3 regions of the Bacillus sp. CPT56D-587-MTF genome follow, and region 2 is predicted to be linked to each of the others. Evidence: riboswitches for the same ligand, from Rfam matches in the RefSeq annotation. Region 2 holds a riboswitch; each other region holds the start of a gene.
What was found. Region 2 has a riboswitch for S-adenosylmethionine ahead of AC3WVZ_RS28480 (methionine ABC transporter ATP-binding protein). Riboswitches for the same ligand answer to the same signal wherever they lie in the genome.
Positions count from the first base shown of each region.

Region 1: linked by a shared signal. The riboswitch ahead of AC3WVZ_RS27460 (bifunctional O-acetylhomoserine aminocarboxypropyltransferase/cysteine synthase) and the one ahead of AC3WVZ_RS28480 (methionine ABC transporter ATP-binding protein) in region 2 are both predicted to bind S-adenosylmethionine.
Region 3: linked by a shared signal. The riboswitch ahead of AC3WVZ_RS25910 (ABC transporter permease) and the one ahead of AC3WVZ_RS28480 (methionine ABC transporter ATP-binding protein) in region 2 are both predicted to bind S-adenosylmethionine.

Region 1 is NZ_JBYTEF010000001.1:5,286,547-5,289,828, forward strand. It holds gene AC3WVZ_RS27455 (chloride channel protein) at 1-805, opposite strand, end outside; SAM riboswitch class I at 1,127-1,231, shown strand; gene AC3WVZ_RS27460 (bifunctional O-acetylhomoserine aminocarboxypropyltransferase/cysteine synthase) at 1,324-2,622, shown strand; gene metA (homoserine O-acetyltransferase MetA) at 2,606-3,282, shown strand, end outside.
Region 2 is NZ_JBYTEF010000001.1:5,508,541-5,511,822, reverse strand. It holds gene AC3WVZ_RS28485 (methionine ABC transporter permease) at 1-268, opposite strand, end outside; gene AC3WVZ_RS28480 (methionine ABC transporter ATP-binding protein) at 258-1,277, opposite strand; SAM riboswitch class I at 1,401-1,507, opposite strand; partial or broken gene AC3WVZ_RS28475 (cysteine hydrolase family protein) at 1,750-2,315, shown strand; gene pruA (L-glutamate gamma-semialdehyde dehydrogenase) at 2,566-3,282, opposite strand, start outside.
Region 3 is NZ_JBYTEF010000001.1:4,994,211-4,997,492, forward strand. It holds gene AC3WVZ_RS25905 (ABC transporter permease) at 1-351, opposite strand, end outside; gene AC3WVZ_RS25910 (ABC transporter permease) at 368-1,285, opposite strand; SAM riboswitch class I at 1,422-1,527, opposite strand; gene AC3WVZ_RS25915 (DUF3951 domain-containing protein) at 1,695-1,910, shown strand; gene AC3WVZ_RS25920 (hypothetical protein) at 1,927-2,430, opposite strand; gene tnpC (IS66 family transposase) at 2,820-3,282, opposite strand, start outside.

The sequences.
Region 1 (3,282 bases), 220 kb from region 2:
CACCGATAATTCCGAGTGTCAGCTTGTATTCTCTAAAAGGGTGAATTAACTTTTCTAATGTGAATTCTAACTTGAAATAAAAGAAACCAACTATAGCACCGATACTAGCAAGTGGAAGAAATGCAATCCATTCATTGAAAGAAAGTGTACCTTCCCCGAAATCAACAATAAAGGATCCACGATTATCAAGTTTACTCAGTAGTAAATAAACAGAAAAACCTGCGAAAGTAGTAGCTAAGTATACAATCGCTTTTTTTCCTTTAGAAAAAGCAGCAATTTGTTCCCCCTCATTTTCATTTGGTGCTAAATAACCGAATAATGGTGCGTTAAAAATGACACTTAAAGTAGCGCCAATTCCGATCTCGGTTAGCTCATTCATACCCTTTAAGGCAAATTTAAAGCGATCCCCTACCCATGTGCACAGTCCGCCTATAATTCCAACTAGTGCGGCTTCTGGACCAAGACTAGCACCGAAAATTAAAACAATAATCGCTGTTAAAGTAGCCCGATGGACAAAGCGATATTCGATTCGACCAGTTTTTTTATATTCAGCCATTACTTCAGGCATAAGGCGTGGGTATGTACCGAAATGTTTTTGTGATAGACCAACAAGGACCCCGCCAATTATTGTTACGCAAAGGGTGTAATAAGAGGGAAAAGAGAGAACTTCAGGCAAGTATCCCCAAATAAAGTGGATTCCAATATTTATTGTGACTAAAAATAACCAGACTGTAGCTCCTACTATAGATCCTAGAAGAATGCCATATAGAGCAAGTATGTAATGCATATCTTTTTTATTTGTCATGTTATACCTCCGTTATGTAAATCTTAGTAGGGAAAAAAGTGAAATATACTAGTGAAAAATGGATTGAATATATATAGTATCTTTTTGAGAAGATGGCCTATTCAACATATAGGCTAACTTTTGGGGAATTTGAATTTATAGGTTAAATTACTTATTTAATTTTATAGACTGATTTGAGGTTTTTAAAGGTCTTTTTTGAAATAGACTAGAATATATTTCTTTTGTTGCTTTATATGAAACTGTTAACATTTATTTTAGAACATTCAGAAAAACTGTTTGACATTAGGAAATTATTGCTATAAAATCAACGGTAATTGCATAGTCTTATCAAGAAAAGGTGGAGGGACAGGCCCGATGAAACCTTGGCAACAGCCGTATAACGGAATTGTGCCAAATCCTGCAGGTAGTAATCCTGAGAGATAAGAAAGAGCCTTTAGAGCGTGTTTTCAAACTGCTCCTTTCTTGTTTTCAGGAAAGGGGCAGTTTTTTATTTTGTATAAAAGAAAGGAGAATGAGAGATGGGAGAATCATGGGGAAAAGGAACAATTTGTGTGCAAGGTGGCTATACGCCAAAGAATGGTGAACCACGTGTTTTACCACTTTATCAAAGCACAACGTATAAATACGATACTTCGGATGATTTAGCAGCTCTATTTAACTTAGAGGCAGAAGGATATATTTATACACGTATTGGAAACCCTACTCTAGCAGCATTTGAGCAGAAATTATCAGATTTAGAAGGCGGTGTAGGAGCTGTTGCAACGGCTTCTGGGCAAGCAGCTATTATGCTCGCAGTTTTAAATATTTGTAGTAGTGGAGACCATTTACTTTGCTCTTCAACTGTTTACGGGGGAACGTTTAATTTATTTGGGGTGAGTTTACGTAAGCTTGGCATTGATGTTACGTTCTTTAATCCAAATTTAACGGCAGATGAAATCACGGCGCTTGCTAATGACAAGACGAAACTTATCTATGCAGAATCGTTAGGAAATCCAGCGATGAATGTTTTAAATTTTAAAGAATTTTCAGCTGCCGCTAAAGAATTAGAGGTACCTTTTATCGTTGATAATACATTAGCAACTCCTTATTTATGCCAGGCATTTGAACATGGGGCAAATATTATTGTTCATTCTACGACGAAGTATATCGATGGGCATGCGAGCTCTTTAGGCGGTATTGTAATTGACGGTGGAAACTTTGATTGGACAAATGGAAAGTATCCTGAGCTTGTTGAACCAGATCCAAGTTATCACGGTGTAAGTTACGTTCAAAACTTTGGTGCAGCAGCGTATATTGTGAAAGCACGTGTTCAGCTATTAAGAGATTATGGAAATTGTATGAGCCCATTCAATGCATATATTAGCAATATTGGCTTAGAAACATTGCATTTACGAATGGAACGTCATAGTGAAAATGCTCTTGCAGTTGCTAAGTGGCTTGCTAATCATGAACGTATTGAATGGGTGAATTATCCAGGCTTAGATAGTAATGAAAATTACTCATTAGCACAACAGTACTTGAAAAAAGGTGCTAGTGGTGTTTTAACTTTCGGTATTAAAGGCGGATTAGAAGCAGCAAAAGAATTTATCGCAAATGTAAAACTAGCAACTCTTGTAACGCACGTAGCTGATGCACGAACTTGCGTTATACATCCTGCTAGTACGACGCATAGACAATTAAATGCTGAAGATCAGCGTTTAGCGGGTGTTACATCTGATTTAATTCGTTTATCGGTTGGTATAGAAGATGTTTCTGATATTATTGCAGATTTGGAAGCAGCTCTAGTTGGAGGCAAAACACATGCCGATCATAATTGATAAAGATTTACCGGCTCGCAAAGTGTTGCAAAAAGAAAATATTTTTGTAATGACGAAGGAGCGGGCAGAAACACAAGATATACGTGCTTTAAAAATTGCTATATTAAATTTAATGCCGACGAAGCAAGACACAGAGGCGCAATTACTTCGCTTAATTGGAAACACACCGTTACAATTAGATGTTCATTTGCTTCATATGGAATCACATCTATCGCGTAATGTAACGCAAGAACATTTAACAAGCTTTTATAAAACGTTTCGTGATATTGAAAATGAAAAGTTTGATGGGCTCATTATTACAGGAGCGCCAGTGGAGACCCTTGCTTTTGAAGAGGTAGATTATTGGGAAGAGCTTAAACATATTATGGAGTATTCAAAAACGAATGTAACATCTACGCTCCATATTTGCTGGGGGGCACAGGCTGGCTTGTACTATCATTATGGTGTTCCAAAGTATCCCCTTAAGGAAAAAATGTTTGGTGTATTTGAACATGAAGTTTGCGAGCAACATGTGAAATTATTACAAGGATTTGATGAATTGTTTTTTGCTCCGCATTCTCGTCATACAGAAGTACGAGAGAATGATATTAGAGGAGTGAAAGAATTAACATTGTTAGCAAACTCTGAAGAAGCAGGTGTTCACCTTGTTATTGGGCCAGA
Region 2 (3,282 bases):
TCGTCGTTCCGATAACACTTCTCGTTAGTGGACTTAACGCTACTAAAAAGATAATGAATGGTACCGGACGAATTGTATTAATTATGATGTTAAGAATAGAAAAGACCCATTTATTTTCTAAAAAGTTTCCTTTTCTCGTTACATATAAAAGTAAACCTAGAGGTATACCAAGAATTGTAGCAAATATAAGGATTACAATTACCATTAAGAGGGTATCCCCCGTCGCATCTAGTATGCGCGGCCAAAATATACTCCAATCAACTCGCATGAGCTTCTACCTCCTTCAGCTGCACTTGCAGTCTTAGATGTTGTAATGCTTTTTGAATTTCCCTCTGCTCCCCTTGCAACTCTACAAGAAGATTTCCAAATAGCACATTTTGAAGTTCAATAATATTTCCGTACAGTACATTTACATCGACGTTATAGTTTTTTGCGATATATGATAGTACCGGCTGTCCTGTCTCCTCACCAGTAAATGTTAGACGATAAATTTGACCACCATTTTGAATTTTCGCTAGAACACTTTCCGGTAAATGATCATTAATGACAGAACGTACAAAGTTTTGAGTCGTCTTTGTTTTTGGTTGCGTGAAAACATCAAACAGTTTTCCTTCTTCAATAACTTTTCCCTTCTCCATTACAGCTACACGGTGACAAATTTCTTTCACAACATGCATTTCATGTGTAATAAGAAGAATTGTTAAATTGTATTCTCTATTTACTTTCTTTAATAAGTTTAGAATTTCTGTCGTTGTTTCTGGATCTAAGGCTGATGTTGCCTCATCACATATAAGAATATCTGGCGATGTCGCAAGTGCTCTAGCAATGCCCACACGCTGCTTTTGTCCACCTGATAGCTGCTCTGGGTAATAGTTTGCTTTATCTTCTAACCCTACAAACTTCAGCAGTTCATTTACTCTTTCTTTTATCTCATTCTTTGGTACTTTCGCTAACTTTAATGGATAAGCAATATTTCCAAATACTGTTCTTGAATTAAATAAATTAAAACTTTGGAAAATAATTCCGATTCTTTGTCTCAGTTTACGTAATTCTTTCGTCGATAATGATGTAATATCTTTATCATCTATTGAAATCGTTCCTGCCGTCGGTCTCTCTAACATATTTACTAAGCGTAATAACGTACTCTTTCCAGCGCCACTAAAACCAATAATGCCAAAAATTTCGCCTTTCTCAACTGATAATGTTACATCCTCCACCGCATGAACAGATTGCCCAGCTGATTCATACACTTTACTTACATTGTTAAAAGAAATCATTTTTTCCCCTCCTATATGCTGTAAAAACTTGAAGCAGAGCTTTCGAGGTAAAATAAAAAGTGCTCTCCTTCTTATCAACCATAAAGATAAGAAGGAGAGCACTTATATGTACTCGTTCACATCTTCTCATCTTCCAAGCCTTTATATGGCTTGCTGGAGTTAGCACGGTATTAAAAAAACCCGTTGCTGAGGTATCGTAGGGCCAGTCCCTCCACCTCTCTGGATAAGAATGTATCGATTTAATTGTCGTTTAATTAATTCTCATTATAGAACTCAGAATAATAAGAGTCAATACATTTTTTAGAAAAATATTAATTATTCCTTTATTAAAATTTTCAGATGAAAATTCATGAGAAAATAGTAACTTTCAAGGTTATTTAAAATTCTTCTTCCTCATATTTTTAAACAGGAGAATCTTCTCTACGAATTGAATAAATTTATTTGAATATGAAACTCGGAGGAAGATAAATATATGAAAACAGCTCTTTTACTCATCGATATTCAAAACGATTATTTTCCAAATGGAAAGATGGAATTGCGTAATCCAGTAGAAGCAAGCGAATATGCTAATCAGTTATTACAACACTTTAGAACAAACAGCGAACCTATTTTTCATATCCAACACGTAGCTATAAAAGATGACGCTACTTTTTTCCTACCTAATACAGAAGGTGTACATATTCACGAAAGCGTACGTCCACTTAGAGAAGAAACAGTTATAGTCAAACATTATCCAAATAGCTTCCGAGAAACTAATCTTCTAGAGCAATTAAAACGTTTAAATATTGAACATGTCGTTGTATGTGGGATGATGACTCATATGTGTATCGATGCTACAGTAAGGGCTGCATTCGATTTTGGCTTTCAATGTACCGTTATACATGATGCTTGTGCTACAAAAGACCTGTCTTTTAAGAACGCTACTATACCAGCTGTTTACATTCACAATACAATTTTAGCTAGTTTAAATGGCGTATATGCAAATGTAATAAGCACGCAAGAATTTTTAGCTACATAAAAAAACACTCCTTTCAGTGAGCAAAACCGAAAGGAGTGTTCCTTGTCGAACCATAGATTTTCTTTCAAATTGTATTATACAGGAAATTCTCAAAATGAATACTAAAAAATATGACTAATAAGTCAACTTTTCTCATCATTTTATTTCTGTTCACATGTTTATCCCGCTATTAATAGGTTTTAGCTCATTCCCTTCGAACGATGGTAATATATAGGATTTCAATTTTAAAAGGAGCTCTTCACATTCTGTGAAGAGCTCCTCTACTATTTCTTATAAAGTTTCAGAAGTAGTTTTTGCTTGCATGTGAAGTGCTAAGTAATCAGGTCCACCAGCTTTAGAGTCTGTACCAGACATGTTAAAGCCACCGAATGGTTGGTAACCTACGATTGCACCAGTACATCCACGGTTGAAGTATAAGTTACCAACGTGGAAGTCTTCGCGTGCTTTTTCAATATGGTCACGGTTGTTAGTAATAACAGCACCTGTTAAACCGTATTCCGTATTATTTGCAATTGCAAGTGCATGATCGAAGTCTTTCGCTTTACAGAATGCTACTACTGGTCCGAAGATTTCTTCTTTCATTAAGCGAGCATCTTCTGCAACGTCAGCAACGATTGTTGGTTGGATGAACCAGCCTTTTGAATCGTCTCCTTCGCCACCTGCTAAGATTCTACCTTCTTCTTTACCAATTGCAACATAGCTCATTACTTTATCGAATGCAGCTTGGTCATTAACAGGACCCATGTTTGTACCTAATACTGCTGGGTTAGCAACTGTTAATTCTTTTGTTAATTCAACAGCACGATTTAATACATGATCATATACATCTTCATGGATTACTGCACGAGAACATGCAGAACATTTTTGTCCTGAGAATCCGAATGCTGATGCAACGATAGACTTAGCTGCTAATTCAAGATCTGCTTCTTTATCAACAACGATTGTATCTTTACCGCCCATTTCAGCGATAACACGTTTTAACCAAAT
Region 3 (3,282 bases), 510 kb from region 2:
GAGGGCAGCTGCTACTAATCCAACTGTTAGTGAAATCTTCCCACCAGCCCAAGTACGTGCCCATATATCTCTTCCCAAATCATCTGTTCCGAACCAATGCTCACTACTAGGTGGTAAGTTTGTTGCCTCTTTTACTTGTTCACTCGCAGTAAATGGCGTTAAACTTTCACCAACAAGTGAGAAAACAATAATGAGTAATAACGTCACTAATCCTAAAACTGCGATTGGATTCGATACAAACTTACGAAACACTTCTTTCTTTCGGCTAATCTTTTGCTGATCTTTATTTATCGTTAATTCTTTCTTCTCTTCATTTGTTAATAACTGGTCATTAATTTCATAAGCTCCCATCTAAACATCCCCCTCCTTACGTAATAGAACGAATACGTGGATCAACAATACGATGAATAATATCTGTAATAAAAATACATACAATTAAAAGTGCACTATAAAAAATGGTTGTTCCCATAATCACTGGATAATCTCGATTAAAAATACTATCTACAAAATATTTTCCGAGACCAGGAATTGAAAAAATCTTTTCAATAACGAAAGTACCTGTTAAAAGTCCCGCCATTAATGGTCCAACAAATGTAAGTACCGGAACAATTGCATTTCGAAGAGCATGTCTTATAATAATCTTCTTAATCGGTATACCTTTCGCTCTCGCTAACTTAATATAATCACTCTGCAGTACTTCGATCATATTAGAGCGAACAAATCTTGTAATCACTGCGATTGGTCCTAACGCTAATGCAAAGGATGGCAATACCGTATGTTCAAATGTACCCCAAGAAGCTGCTGGTAAGAGCTCGAATTGAATAGCCAATACTTGTATAAATAGTGGTGCTAAAATAAAGCTCGGAATAGAAATACCGAGGATGGCAAGTAAACTTACACCGTAATCAATTACCTTCCCATGATAGAGAGCAGCAAATGTACCTGCAGCAATTCCGACTAGCAATGAAATAATAAGTGCTTGTAAACCAATAATTGCTGATGGACCAAAACCAGTTGTTATAATTTCTGATACACCTTGCCCGGTTGATTGAACAGATTCACCAAAATCAAAATGAACTACGCCGTCTAAATAAGCAACATATTGATTCCATAACGGTTCATCAAGGTGATACTTCGCTCTCATGTTTTGGATCACTTCTTCAGGAAAGATTTTTGCATCTGATGAAAATGGATCCCCCGGAATAATATGCATAATTAGAAATGTCACCGTCGTAATAACCCATAGCGTGAACACCATAACTGATAATTTTTTAATTACATACACCCCAATAACCCCCTAAACACATATATTTACTTAGTTTTATAAACGTACTTTTTCCATTACTCCCTTTTCTCTTTTTAGAATACAAAAAGCCTTGATCTTAAAAAATAAGATCAAGGCTTAATAAACAAAGGCCCATCACTTATCTTTCAAGACTTGCTTGCTGGAATTAGCACGGTGTTCCTATTACAGAACCCGCTGCTGAGGTGTCATAGGGCCAGTCCCTCTACCTCTCTGGATAAGTAAATTGCTATATTATTATTTGGTTCAAATTGTATATTTCGAATTATAATTCTGAAAAAATGAAAAGTCAATCAAATTGGATATATTTAGAAAAATCAGTTTTTAATACTTTTATTTATCTATATCGTATTTCGCTTATAATAAAAAAAGATATGAAAGGAGTTATAAGATGGACCCCTTACTTCTAGCTACTATAGGATTACCCTTAACAATCGTTATACTTGTCATCATCGGCTTCTACAAACTCTTCATCAAAAAGAAAAGTATCACTTCTTTTTATACCCCTTTCGATAATATTACCGGGCAAACTATTTCCGAATTTCACGAAGAACAGAAGATATTAGTATCCGAGGATGAAGATGGAGATAGCAAGAAGAAAAAATAACCTTGCATAGGCAAGGTTATTTTTTCGTTTCTGCTTGAAAACGTTTATAGTATGTCGATGCTGTTGCAAAATTAATTTCTATATCACGAATCAACGATGAATCTTCTTCTTTAGCTAACTTCTGTAATTTTTTCATTGCTTGTTCCGATTCATTCAAGAAACCGACATATACCTCATGTTCTTGCTCTTTCGACTTCGGAACACGAATTTCTTTTCGTATATGATCAATATCTTCTAACATGCTCGTTGTTACCTTTTTCACATCTTCTTTATATGTAGCAGTCGTTATTTCCTTACCGCCCTTTTCTTTTGCCACTTCAAATAACTGCAGTGCTTTATTAATTTCTTTATTGATTTTTATATCGTATTTTTCATGTACTGCACGGTATTCTTTCATTTCTTCTGTTTGTTCAGTAGATTGCTCTACCTTTTCTTTCGGTTCTTTCGTATCCTTATTTCCATTACATCCTGCTAGAAGGATCATACTTCCCATTACAGCAATACCCAAAACCTTCTTCATCTCTTCTTCTCCTTTTATCTACAGCTACTACTCATTATAGTTTCTTTTATCTCCACTTGTTATTATACCGAGAACGCCCTACTTTTTACACTTAAGACGACATCGTAACATGTATACCAACATGTTTGTCACAGTATCGTCACTTTATACAAATAACTTTTGCACTGCTTTACTACTCACCTTACAAAACTGTAAGCACACATAAAGAACAAACCATGCTAGACTTACATATGCATAACGCAAACATATGTAAGGTTTTAAGGAGAATCATCGTAACTACTCAGCTTCTTCAAATAAAAAAACAGGCCAAATACATGTTTCCGATTCGAAAACATGAAAAGAAAATACTCCAATCAGAGAAAGAATCTATGCCAAATAGAGAAATTCTCTTATGAAGTCGTGTTATTCCAAGGAACCGTTCTAGTTTCTATGACTTGGTTTATCGCTTGTAAGACCGATTGTTTTTGTTTTTTCATGGTACTCATAAAGCTTCGTATCTGACAAAAAGATTCTGCGCCTTTCTTACTTCGGAAAGTCCCAGACACTTTCTGTTTTACTTTCGTCATCCGAATATCCCGTTCTGCTTGATTGTTATCAAATGGAATGGCTGGATGTTCTAAAAACCCTAGAATTCTGTCAGAATACTTGACGAAGCGATTCCATAAATTTTGAGAAGGCGTCTGCTTTCCTTTCTTCTTTTGTTTCGTGGAAAGAATCTGTTGTTCTTTCAATATGGATTGATACATAATAAACAGATTCTTTTGCGTCGCTTTTGGCATGGTACCTTCGGATTGCTTTTTCATCGTCAACGCTTGCGTTAGAAATTTCTGCATCTGTTGTGCCCATTGTTCT